Regions from separate parts of the Pseudomonas sp. TMW22091 genome, predicted to be linked through region 1. Evidence: predicted binding sites of a transcription regulator. Region 1 holds the regulator's gene; each other region holds the start of a gene.

Region 1 (2,862 bases):
CCGGTGGCGTATCTGACTGACGGCCCGCGTATCCCCGACGACCTGCATCTGCCGCGTCGTCATCAGTTGGTGAGTCGTGCAGTCAGTGTGCAAATGCAGGAAGATCCCAGCGAGGAGGCCATGGCCGATATGTTCGCTGATATCTATACCAGCCCCCCCGAGCGGGTCGGTTAAGCGAGTCAATATGAGTTGCAATGTACCTACACCGATGGTTTGCAAGGTGTGGTGCCTTCGGGCACACGCAGCCAGCCGTTGTAGCCGCGTCTAAGAAAGACAAGGTAAGAAAGATCATGGGCAGCATGCATCCCGTACAGGTGATCGCAGTGACCGGCGGCAAAGGTGGCGTCGGTAAAACTAACGTGTCAGTGAATTTGTCCATCGCGTTGGCCGAACTGGGTCGGCGTGTGATGTTGATGGACGCTGATCTTGGGTTGGCTAACGTTGATGTCCTGCTGGGGCTGACCCCCAAATACACCCTGGCCGATGTGGTCGAGGGCCGTTGTGAGCTGCGCGATGTCCTGCTGACAGGCCCCGGCGGTATACGTATCGTACCGGCCGCTTCTGGCACTCAGAGCATGGTCAACCTGAGTCCGGCGCAGCATGCGGGCCTGATTCAGGCGTTCAGTGACCTCAGTGACAACCTCGATGTGCTGGTGATCGATACCGCAGCCGGCATCGGTGATTCGGTCGTGAGTTTTGTTCGAGCCGCCCAAGAGGTGTTGCTGGTGGTCTGCGATGAGCCCACGTCGATCACGGATGCCTACGCGCTGATCAAGTTGCTGAACCGCGATTACGGCATGAACCGCTTCCGCGTATTGGCCAATATGGCGCAAAGCCCTCAGGAAGGCCGCAACCTGTTTGCCAAGCTGACCAAGGTCACGGACCGCTTTCTTGACGTTGCCCTGCAATACGTGGGCGCTATCCCCTATGACGAATGCGTACGCAAGGCGGTGCAAAAACAGCGCGCCGTGTATGAAGCATTTCCGCGTTCCAAATGCTCGCTGGCCTTCAAGGCCATCGCGCAAAAAGTCGACACGTGGCCGTTACCGGCCAATCCCCGAGGCCATCTCGAATTTTTTGTCGAGCGTCTTGTGCAGCAAGCAGGTGGAGGACGGCATTGATGACCGCGAGCGGCTATCGCATGTACAGCAAGGCGTCGCGCGACAATCAGTACGAACTGATCGAGCGCTACGCACCGTTGGTCAAGCGTATTGCCTATCACCTGCTGGCGCGCTTGCCCGCCAGCGTGCAGGTGGATGATTTGATCCAGGCCGGGATGATCGGTCTGCTTGAAGTGTCGACCAAGTACGACGCAACCAAAGGTGCGAGTTTTGAGACGTACGCGGGCATTCGCATTCGCGGCGCCATGCTCGATGAAGTGCGCAAGGGCGACTGGGCGCCACGCTCGGTGCACCGCAATACGCGCATGGTCAGTGACGCAATTCGCGTTATTGAAGCAAAAACCGGGTGTGACGCTAAAGATCATGAGGTTGCGGCCGAACTCCAGTTAAGCCTGGATGATTATTACGCCATTTTGAATGACACCCTGGGCAGCCGCTTGTTCAGCTTCGATGATCTGTTGCAGGACGGCGAGCACGAAGGGCTGCATGAAGATGGCGCCAGCGCGCACCTTGAACCCTCGCGGGATCTGGAAGACGAGCGCTTTCAGGTGGCGTTGGCCGAGGCCATCAGCCTGTTGCCGGAGCGCGAGCGTCTGGTGCTGGCGCTGTATTACGACGAGGAGTTGAACCTCAAGGAAATCGGCGAAGTGCTGGGGGTCAGCGAATCGCGGGTCAGCCAGTTGCACAGCCAGTGCGCCGCGCGTTTGCGCGCCCGTCTGGGCCAGTGGCGCGCACATTGAAACACTGATTCATTCGTAGCAGCTGCCGCAGGCTGCGTTCGATTGCGCAGCGATCGTCAACCCAGAGCCCGTGGTGTGGCAGATACGCCGCAGTCGCTGCATTGACGACGGCTTTGCCGCCGAACGTCGCCTGCGGCAACTGCTACGAAATTGACGGGCTTTTGATAATTACCGAATTGATTGAATGGCGCGCTCAGAGTGTGGGCGCGGCAAAGACCGCTTGGAGGCCGTATTGGACAAGAACATGAAGATCCTTATCGTTGATGACTTTTCAACGATGCGCCGGATCATTAAAAACCTGTTGCGTGACCTCGGGTTCACGAACACGGTCGAGGCGGATGACGGCAACACCGCGTTGCCGATCCTCAGGTTGGGCAGCATCGACTTTCTGGTGACCGACTGGAACATGCCGGGCATGAGCGGTATCGATTTGCTGCGTCAGGTGCGAGCCGACGAAAAGCTCAAACATTTGCCTGTCCTCATGGTGACGGCCGAGGCTAAGCGCGAGCAAATCATCGAAGCGGCCCAAGCCGGAGTTAACGGCTACGTGGTCAAGCCGTTCACGGCTCAGGCGCTCAAAGACAAGATCGAAAAAATCTTTGAACGCATCGGTTGATCGGCTGGAAGGGGGGCGCAATGGAGCATAAAGAAGCGACTCAGGGCGAGTTTGAATCGACCCTGAAAAAACATGCGCGCGAATTGGTCGAAAGCCTTGAAAAAGGGCAGTTCGGCGAGGCAGTGCAGTTGATTCATGAACTGAACCAGACCCGCGACCGCGGTCTGTACCAGGAAGTCGGCAAGCTGACCCGCGAGTTGCACAGCTCCATCGTCAACTTTCAAATAGATCCTGGCATGCCGCGTGCCGAAGAAGTGTCACAGATCACCGATGCCGCCGATCGTTTGGCTTATGTTGTAAAGCTGACGGAAGCGGCGGCCAATCGGACGATGGATTTGGTCGAAAGCAGTACACCGCTGGTCAATGCCTTGGGCACGGATGCCAA
Region 2 (2,862 bases), on a different contig from region 1:
GCGTTCATACACCTGACCCAATTGCATGCTTTGGCTGATATCCCCTTCAAAGCGCAGCTTGCAGCCTGTGGCGGAGACGTCCAGCAATTTGCCTTTGATTGGGGTTTTGAGCTTCTCCCCCGCCACTTCGACATTGACCAGATTGGCCAACCTCAACGCCGCGCGAAAGGCGTTTCGGCGCTGGTGATAAACCACTTCGCCCGGGAGTGCACCGCGATAGCAGCGATGACCGTTGACGTCATCGATGGTCAATGAGGTTGTGCATTCCCAGGCAATTCGTACGCCGTCATGGAAGCCTTCGACCCGAAAAGGTACGCCCGCTTCAAGAAAACGCTCACCCTCTCTTGGGATCATTTCGTCCAGAGTGAGGGTGTTGTTCTCACGGTTTACATCCACCACATAGCTCTGGAAACGCTGGGTGCGATCCTGGAATGTGATGATCAGCGGGTCATGACTCTCTTGTAGCAACCGCAGGTTGGAAGCTATTTCCAACGGCGTGGCCAGCACCTTGGGCGGCTGCGGAGCATCTTGGGCATCGAACACGGTTCATCAGTCTCCAGGCAAAGTACAGCAACACAAGAGTGCGGCATTTTGCCATCATGTTGCGCTTCTCGCTAGGCTGCATGACGACTAGGGGTCACACCTGGCTATAGGCGCGAGGCTTGTTCAACATCGATGTGGTGCCGCGTGCGGTGTACAAAGAGGGCACTTCGCCGCCATGCAGGATGCGCAGTTGGTTGGCGGTAATCGCCTGTTGCGTCTGAATCGATTGGCCGTTGAGCTGATTGGCGGCATGGCACTGAGCAAGCAACTGGTTCAGGGCATCGCTTTGGCTGAGCAACTGCTCACCTACGCTGGAGTGGCTGGCGAGGCTTTCAAGCCCCTTGCGATTGGTGGTCAGGCCCAGGCTGGCCAAAATCTCGCTGCGCTTGCGACCATGTTGATCGAGCAGAATGATTAACGAATGTTTACGCGCCAGAATGTATTCCAGGTGCACCATGTCGCGCCCTTTGAGGGCGATGGACTCTTCCTGCAACAAGCCGAGCAGTTGCTCAGCAGGTGCCAGGTCGTCATTGATCAGTTGCAGCAAATTTTCGTCGTGCATGGCGGGCTCTGGGAGTTAAGCGTCCAAAAGCCTGGCACCCGCCCCGAGGGCTAGTGCTGGGCTTCGATGTTGAGCAGTTTGCTGGCGACCCGGCTGCTGTCGACTTTATAACTGCCGTCGGCAATGGCTTGTTTCAGCTCGGCGACTCGATCGCTGTTAACCACCGGTTGATCGCGCAATGAGTCGCTGATTTTTTGTAGTTGCTGAGCCTGCGGGCTCAAGCTTACCGATTCACCACTCGGGGCGATGGTTGTAGCTTCAGGGCTTTGCACAGGGGCCGCTTGCGTGGCGCTGCCTGCTTCCTGATTGGCGTTGCTGCGCGTACTGCCGGCAACTGGCGGGGCGCTGTTGAGACGACTGAAGTCGATAACCATAACGAAAAACCTCTGGGTATTTGGACGCTTGCCATGTTTTCGGCCATACCCGGAAAAACTTTAGGCTTGATTAATCATAGGTGTGGCTGAGCATGTACTGATCTAAGTCAGGTGACAGTGTAGGAAAGTCACAAGACTGATGCCAGAAAAGCTTACAGTGCCACCTCGACTTGACCGGGCCCTGTGATCCGCGCCTTGATCACACGTTTGGAGTTCAGGTTTCTTACGCGTATCTGCTCGCTGAGGCCGCCGTCCGACAGCGCCTCGCCGGGCATCTTGACACTTAATGTGCCGCTGCGAGCACTGATAACCACATGGTCGCCTTTTCGAACAGCGGCGTTTTGTTCCAGATGCGTCAGGGTCAACACTTGATCGGTCACCACAGGACGCAGCAGTTTTTGGCCCACGGCCAATTCGGTCGCGGTCATATAGCCTTGATTGATTTGGCTGACGTCACGTTCGCGCAGGGCGACATCGGCGTAGTCCACAAGCATGCCGCGTTTCAGAGGGTGGGTGACGATGATCACATCGCGGAAAAGCCGGACCTGAGCGGGGACAAAGATGGTCCAGGGTGAGGCGCCTTCGCAGCGAACCCGCACGATCACTCGGCCCATGGGTTGAGCCGGGCTTTCAAGGGTGGCTGTCAATTCTCTGTCGCACTCGGCCAGACGCAGGCGTGGGTCGAGATTGTTTACTTGAATCTCATAGCGGCCTTCTATCTGACCAGTGGCAAGGTAGTCTTCGACGGTGAACTCAAGAAAGCCTTGGGTGACGCCGATAAGTTGCGTAGGAGAAGTAAAGCCATCAGCGTAGGAATATTTGCCTACGCTAATCAGGCACGCGACTGCCAACAGACTCAAGCATCGACGGCGCAGGCTGAAGGCGTTGGATTCGCGGCAGGAATTTGTCGTTTTGGTATTCATGAAAGATAAATAGCAAAGCCCGTGCCGTTTACCGGGCGGCGAGTGTCGTAACTTAAAGTTTTAAAAGGAGCTGAGTATGGCTGGGGTGATGGATGCGGTTAACCAGCGCACTCAATTGGTGGGGCAAAACCGTCTGGAGCTGTTGCTGTTTCGTCTGGACGGGCCGCAGCTTTACGGGATCAATGTGTTCAAGGTCAGGGAGGTGCTGCAATGCCCCAAGCTGACAATGATGCCTCGATCCAATCCGGTGGTGTGCGGCGTGGCAAGCATTCGCGGCGCGACTATTCCAATTCTTGATCTGGCAATGGCCACCGGCGCGGGTCCACTGAAAGAACGGGATAACCCGTTTGTCATCATCACGGAGTACAACACCAAGACTCAGGGCTTTCTGGTTCGCTCGGTCGAACGCATCGTCAACATGAACTGGGAAGACATTCATCCGCCACCTCAGGGTGCAGGC
Region 3 (2,862 bases), on a different contig from region 1:
CACGGAAGATGTCGGTCAGCGCAGTTTCTTCGCTAACGGCCATACGCAGCGGGTGATCAAGCTTGATGCCGGTGAATTCCAGAGCCGCTGCTTCGATATTGGCGCCTTCAAACGGTTCAACACGGTGAAAATAAGTGTGCTCCGGGAACACGAAGCCTTTTTCGTCCATGCCGATCGTCACGGCTGCGATTTCCAGCAGGGCATCGGTGGCGCAATTGAAACCGCCAGTCTCAACGTCGATTACGACAGGCAGGTAGCCGCGAAAGCGCTCGGCCATCGGGTGGCGTGGGCCGCCATGGCCGCCTTCGTGTTCGTCATCATAATGGTCGTCGCTCACAGTGTTTCCTCCAGCAGGCGCCAGCGCAGTTTTTCACCGGCGCGCAGCGGAATTACGTTCAGCTCGCCAAATGGCAGGCTTGTAGGTGCGGTCCACTCCTGGCGAACCAGAGTGATATGTTCGGTGCTGGCAGGCAGTCCGTAGAAACGAGGACCGTTGAGGCTGGCAAACGCCTCCAGTTTGTCCAGCGCATTACGCTGTTCAAAGGCCTCGGCATACATTTCAATTGCCGCGTAAGCGGTGTAGCAACCGGCACATCCACACGCAGCTTCTTTAGCGTGTTGAGCATGCGGCGCAGAGTCTGTGCCCAGGAAGAATTTTTCGCTGCCACGGGTGGCTGCATCCAGCAACGCTTCCTGATGAGTGTTGCGCTTGAGAATCGGCAAGCAATAGAAGTGCGGGCGAATACCGCCCACCAGCATGTGATTGCGGTTGTAAAGCAGGTGATGGGCAGTGATGGTTGCGCCGACGTTGGCCGAAGCCTCATTGACGAACTGCACGGCGTCAGCGGTTGTGATGTGCTCAAACACTACCTTGAGTGTTGGGAAGCGCTCAACAACTCGACGCATATGCTCATCGATGAATATTTTCTCGCGATCGAAGACGTCTACGTCGGTGCGAGTCACTTCGCCGTGAATCAGCAGAGGCATGCCCACTTCGGCCATGACTTCCAGAACCGGGAAGATCGCATCGATACTGGTCACGCCAGAGTCGGAGTTTGTCGTAGCGCCAGCCGGGTAAAGCTTGGCTGCATGGACGAAACCGCTGGCCTTGGCCGTACGAATATCTTCTGGCTGTGTGCGGTCAGTCAGGTAGAGCACCATCAACGGTTCGAAACGGCTGCCGGCAGGGCGGGCAGCCAGAATGCGCTGGCGATAGGCATCGGCTTCGGCAGCATTACGCACCGGCGGTACCAGGTTAGGCATGATGATGGCGCGGCCAAAAGTACGCGCAACATCCGCGACAGTGTGGGGCAACACAGCACCATCGCGAAGATGTATATGCCAGTCGTCGGGACGCAGCAGGGTCAGGCGGTCAGACATTGGGGATTCCAGGCGGGTCAAACTGAAGCGAATGCTACCGGAAAAGACACTTTCAGGCACTCGCTATCAAGTTTTGTAGCTGCTAACCGATATAAAAAAGGTCTGCCGTAAACCAATGGCCTGATTTTTTGCTTTTCAAGCCTGTGGAGCTTGCCGTGCGCCAGTGTTATTTATTCCTGCTGACCCTGTTCACCTGCCTGCCTGCCATGGCGATGACTTTCCAGACGCGACTGGAGAGTATTGAGTGGAAAGTAGAAGGGGACAAGTTTGAGTGTCGTCTGATCCAGCCAATCACCGATTTTGGCTCTGGGGCTTTTGTCCGTCGGGCAGGTGAGCAAGCCGTATTTCGGCTTAACAGCTCTAACTCAGTGCTGGGGGAAGGCTCTGCAACTTTGTTGGCAGCAGCGGCACCGTGGCAGCCGGGTCGTGGGGACATTAACCTCGGCTCAGTGCGTATTGGGCGTGGGCACGTGCTGTTCAACAGCTCTCAGGTTCAGGCCGGGCGCTTGTTTCGTGGCTTGCTGGAGGGGCGCAGTCCAGTGGTGAGGCATTACTCGGCGACCAGTGGTGTGTCAGAGGTTCGATTACTCCCCGTCAGATTTCGCCAGGCCTATGGTGATTTCCAGGCTTGCACCACAAAGCTGCTGCCCAAGAATTTCGAACAGGTTCAGCAAAGTCGAATTGCTTTTCCGGGGGCCGCCATTGAGCTTGATGCCTCGGCGCTGAGAAGCCTTAATGTGATCATCGAGTATTTAAAGGTAGATCCCACGGTCAATCGCATCATCCTTGACGGCTATTCAGATAACAGTGGCAATCGCTTAACCAATCGTGAACTGTCACGGCGACGGGCATTGGCAGTCATGGACTTTTTCAAGGCCCATGGATTCGACGAATCACAGATCAGCTTGCGTTTTCATGGCGAACAGTACCCTTTGGTGCCTAACACCAGTGCGGCTAACCGCGCTAAAAACCGCCGGGTCATCGTACGATTGGAGCGTACGGGCACGTCAGGCAAGGCCGTTCCGCAAACGGCTGTCAGTAACCCCGCGAGCCTTACTTGAGAACATTTCTCGTCGCCTTGTTGAAACTTACTGTCGCTTTGTCGTCTTAAGGTGTCGCCCCTCTGTAAATTAGCGCACGTGGGCGGTAGACTGTTCGGCTTTTCGAACAACCCGTGGAGTGATGGCATGGCGGACGTAAACAAGGTCGTTCTGGCTTATTCGGGCGGCCTGGACACTTCGGTGATCCTCAAGTGGCTGCAGGATACTTATAACTGTGAAGTCGTAACCTTTACCGCTGACCTGGGTCAGGGTGAAGAGGTTGAACCTGCACGCGCCAAGGCGCTCGCCATGGGCGTCAAGGAAATCTACATTGATGACCTGCGTGAAGAGTTTGTTCGAGACTTCGTGTTCCCGATGTTCCGCGCCAACACCGTTTATGAAGGTGAGTACCTGCTGGGTACCTCCATCGCGCGTCCTCTGA

Evidence for each region. Region 1 encodes FliA, which starts transcription of late flagellar genes. Its sites were predicted from a motif close to CTAAAGTTTNNNNNNNNNNNGCCGNTAA; they were not measured.
Region 2: a site for FliA is predicted at 1,516-1,543, ahead of flgM (flagellar biosynthesis anti-sigma factor FlgM). Genes of this name have one in related genera too.
Region 3: a site for FliA is predicted at 1,446-1,473, ahead of EQV93_RS01140 (flagellar protein MotY). Genes of this name have one in related genera too.

The regions. Positions count from the first base shown of each region.
Region 1 covers NZ_SCFI01000003.1:498,587-501,448, reverse strand. Annotated here, with positions in the region: gene flhF (flagellar biosynthesis protein FlhF) at 1-174, shown strand, start outside; gene fleN (flagellar synthesis regulator FleN) at 291-1,121, shown strand; gene fliA (RNA polymerase sigma factor FliA) at 1,118-1,861, shown strand; gene EQV93_RS08950 (chemotaxis response regulator CheY) at 2,106-2,477, shown strand; gene EQV93_RS08945 (protein phosphatase CheZ) at 2,498-2,862, shown strand, end outside.
Region 2 covers NZ_SCFI01000007.1:251,217-254,078, reverse strand. Annotated here, with positions in the region: gene EQV93_RS15665 (flagellar brake protein) at 1-543, opposite strand, end outside; gene EQV93_RS15660 (flagella synthesis protein FlgN) at 638-1,105, opposite strand; gene flgM (flagellar biosynthesis anti-sigma factor FlgM) at 1,156-1,479, opposite strand; gene flgA (flagellar basal body P-ring formation chaperone FlgA) at 1,632-2,402, opposite strand; gene EQV93_RS15645 (chemotaxis protein CheV) at 2,479-2,862, shown strand, end outside.
Region 3 covers NZ_SCFI01000001.1:247,331-250,192, reverse strand. Annotated here, with positions in the region: gene rnt (ribonuclease T) at 1-337, opposite strand, end outside; gene pyrC (dihydroorotase) at 334-1,380, opposite strand; gene EQV93_RS01140 (flagellar protein MotY) at 1,536-2,441, shown strand; gene EQV93_RS01135 (argininosuccinate synthase) at 2,568-2,862, shown strand, end outside.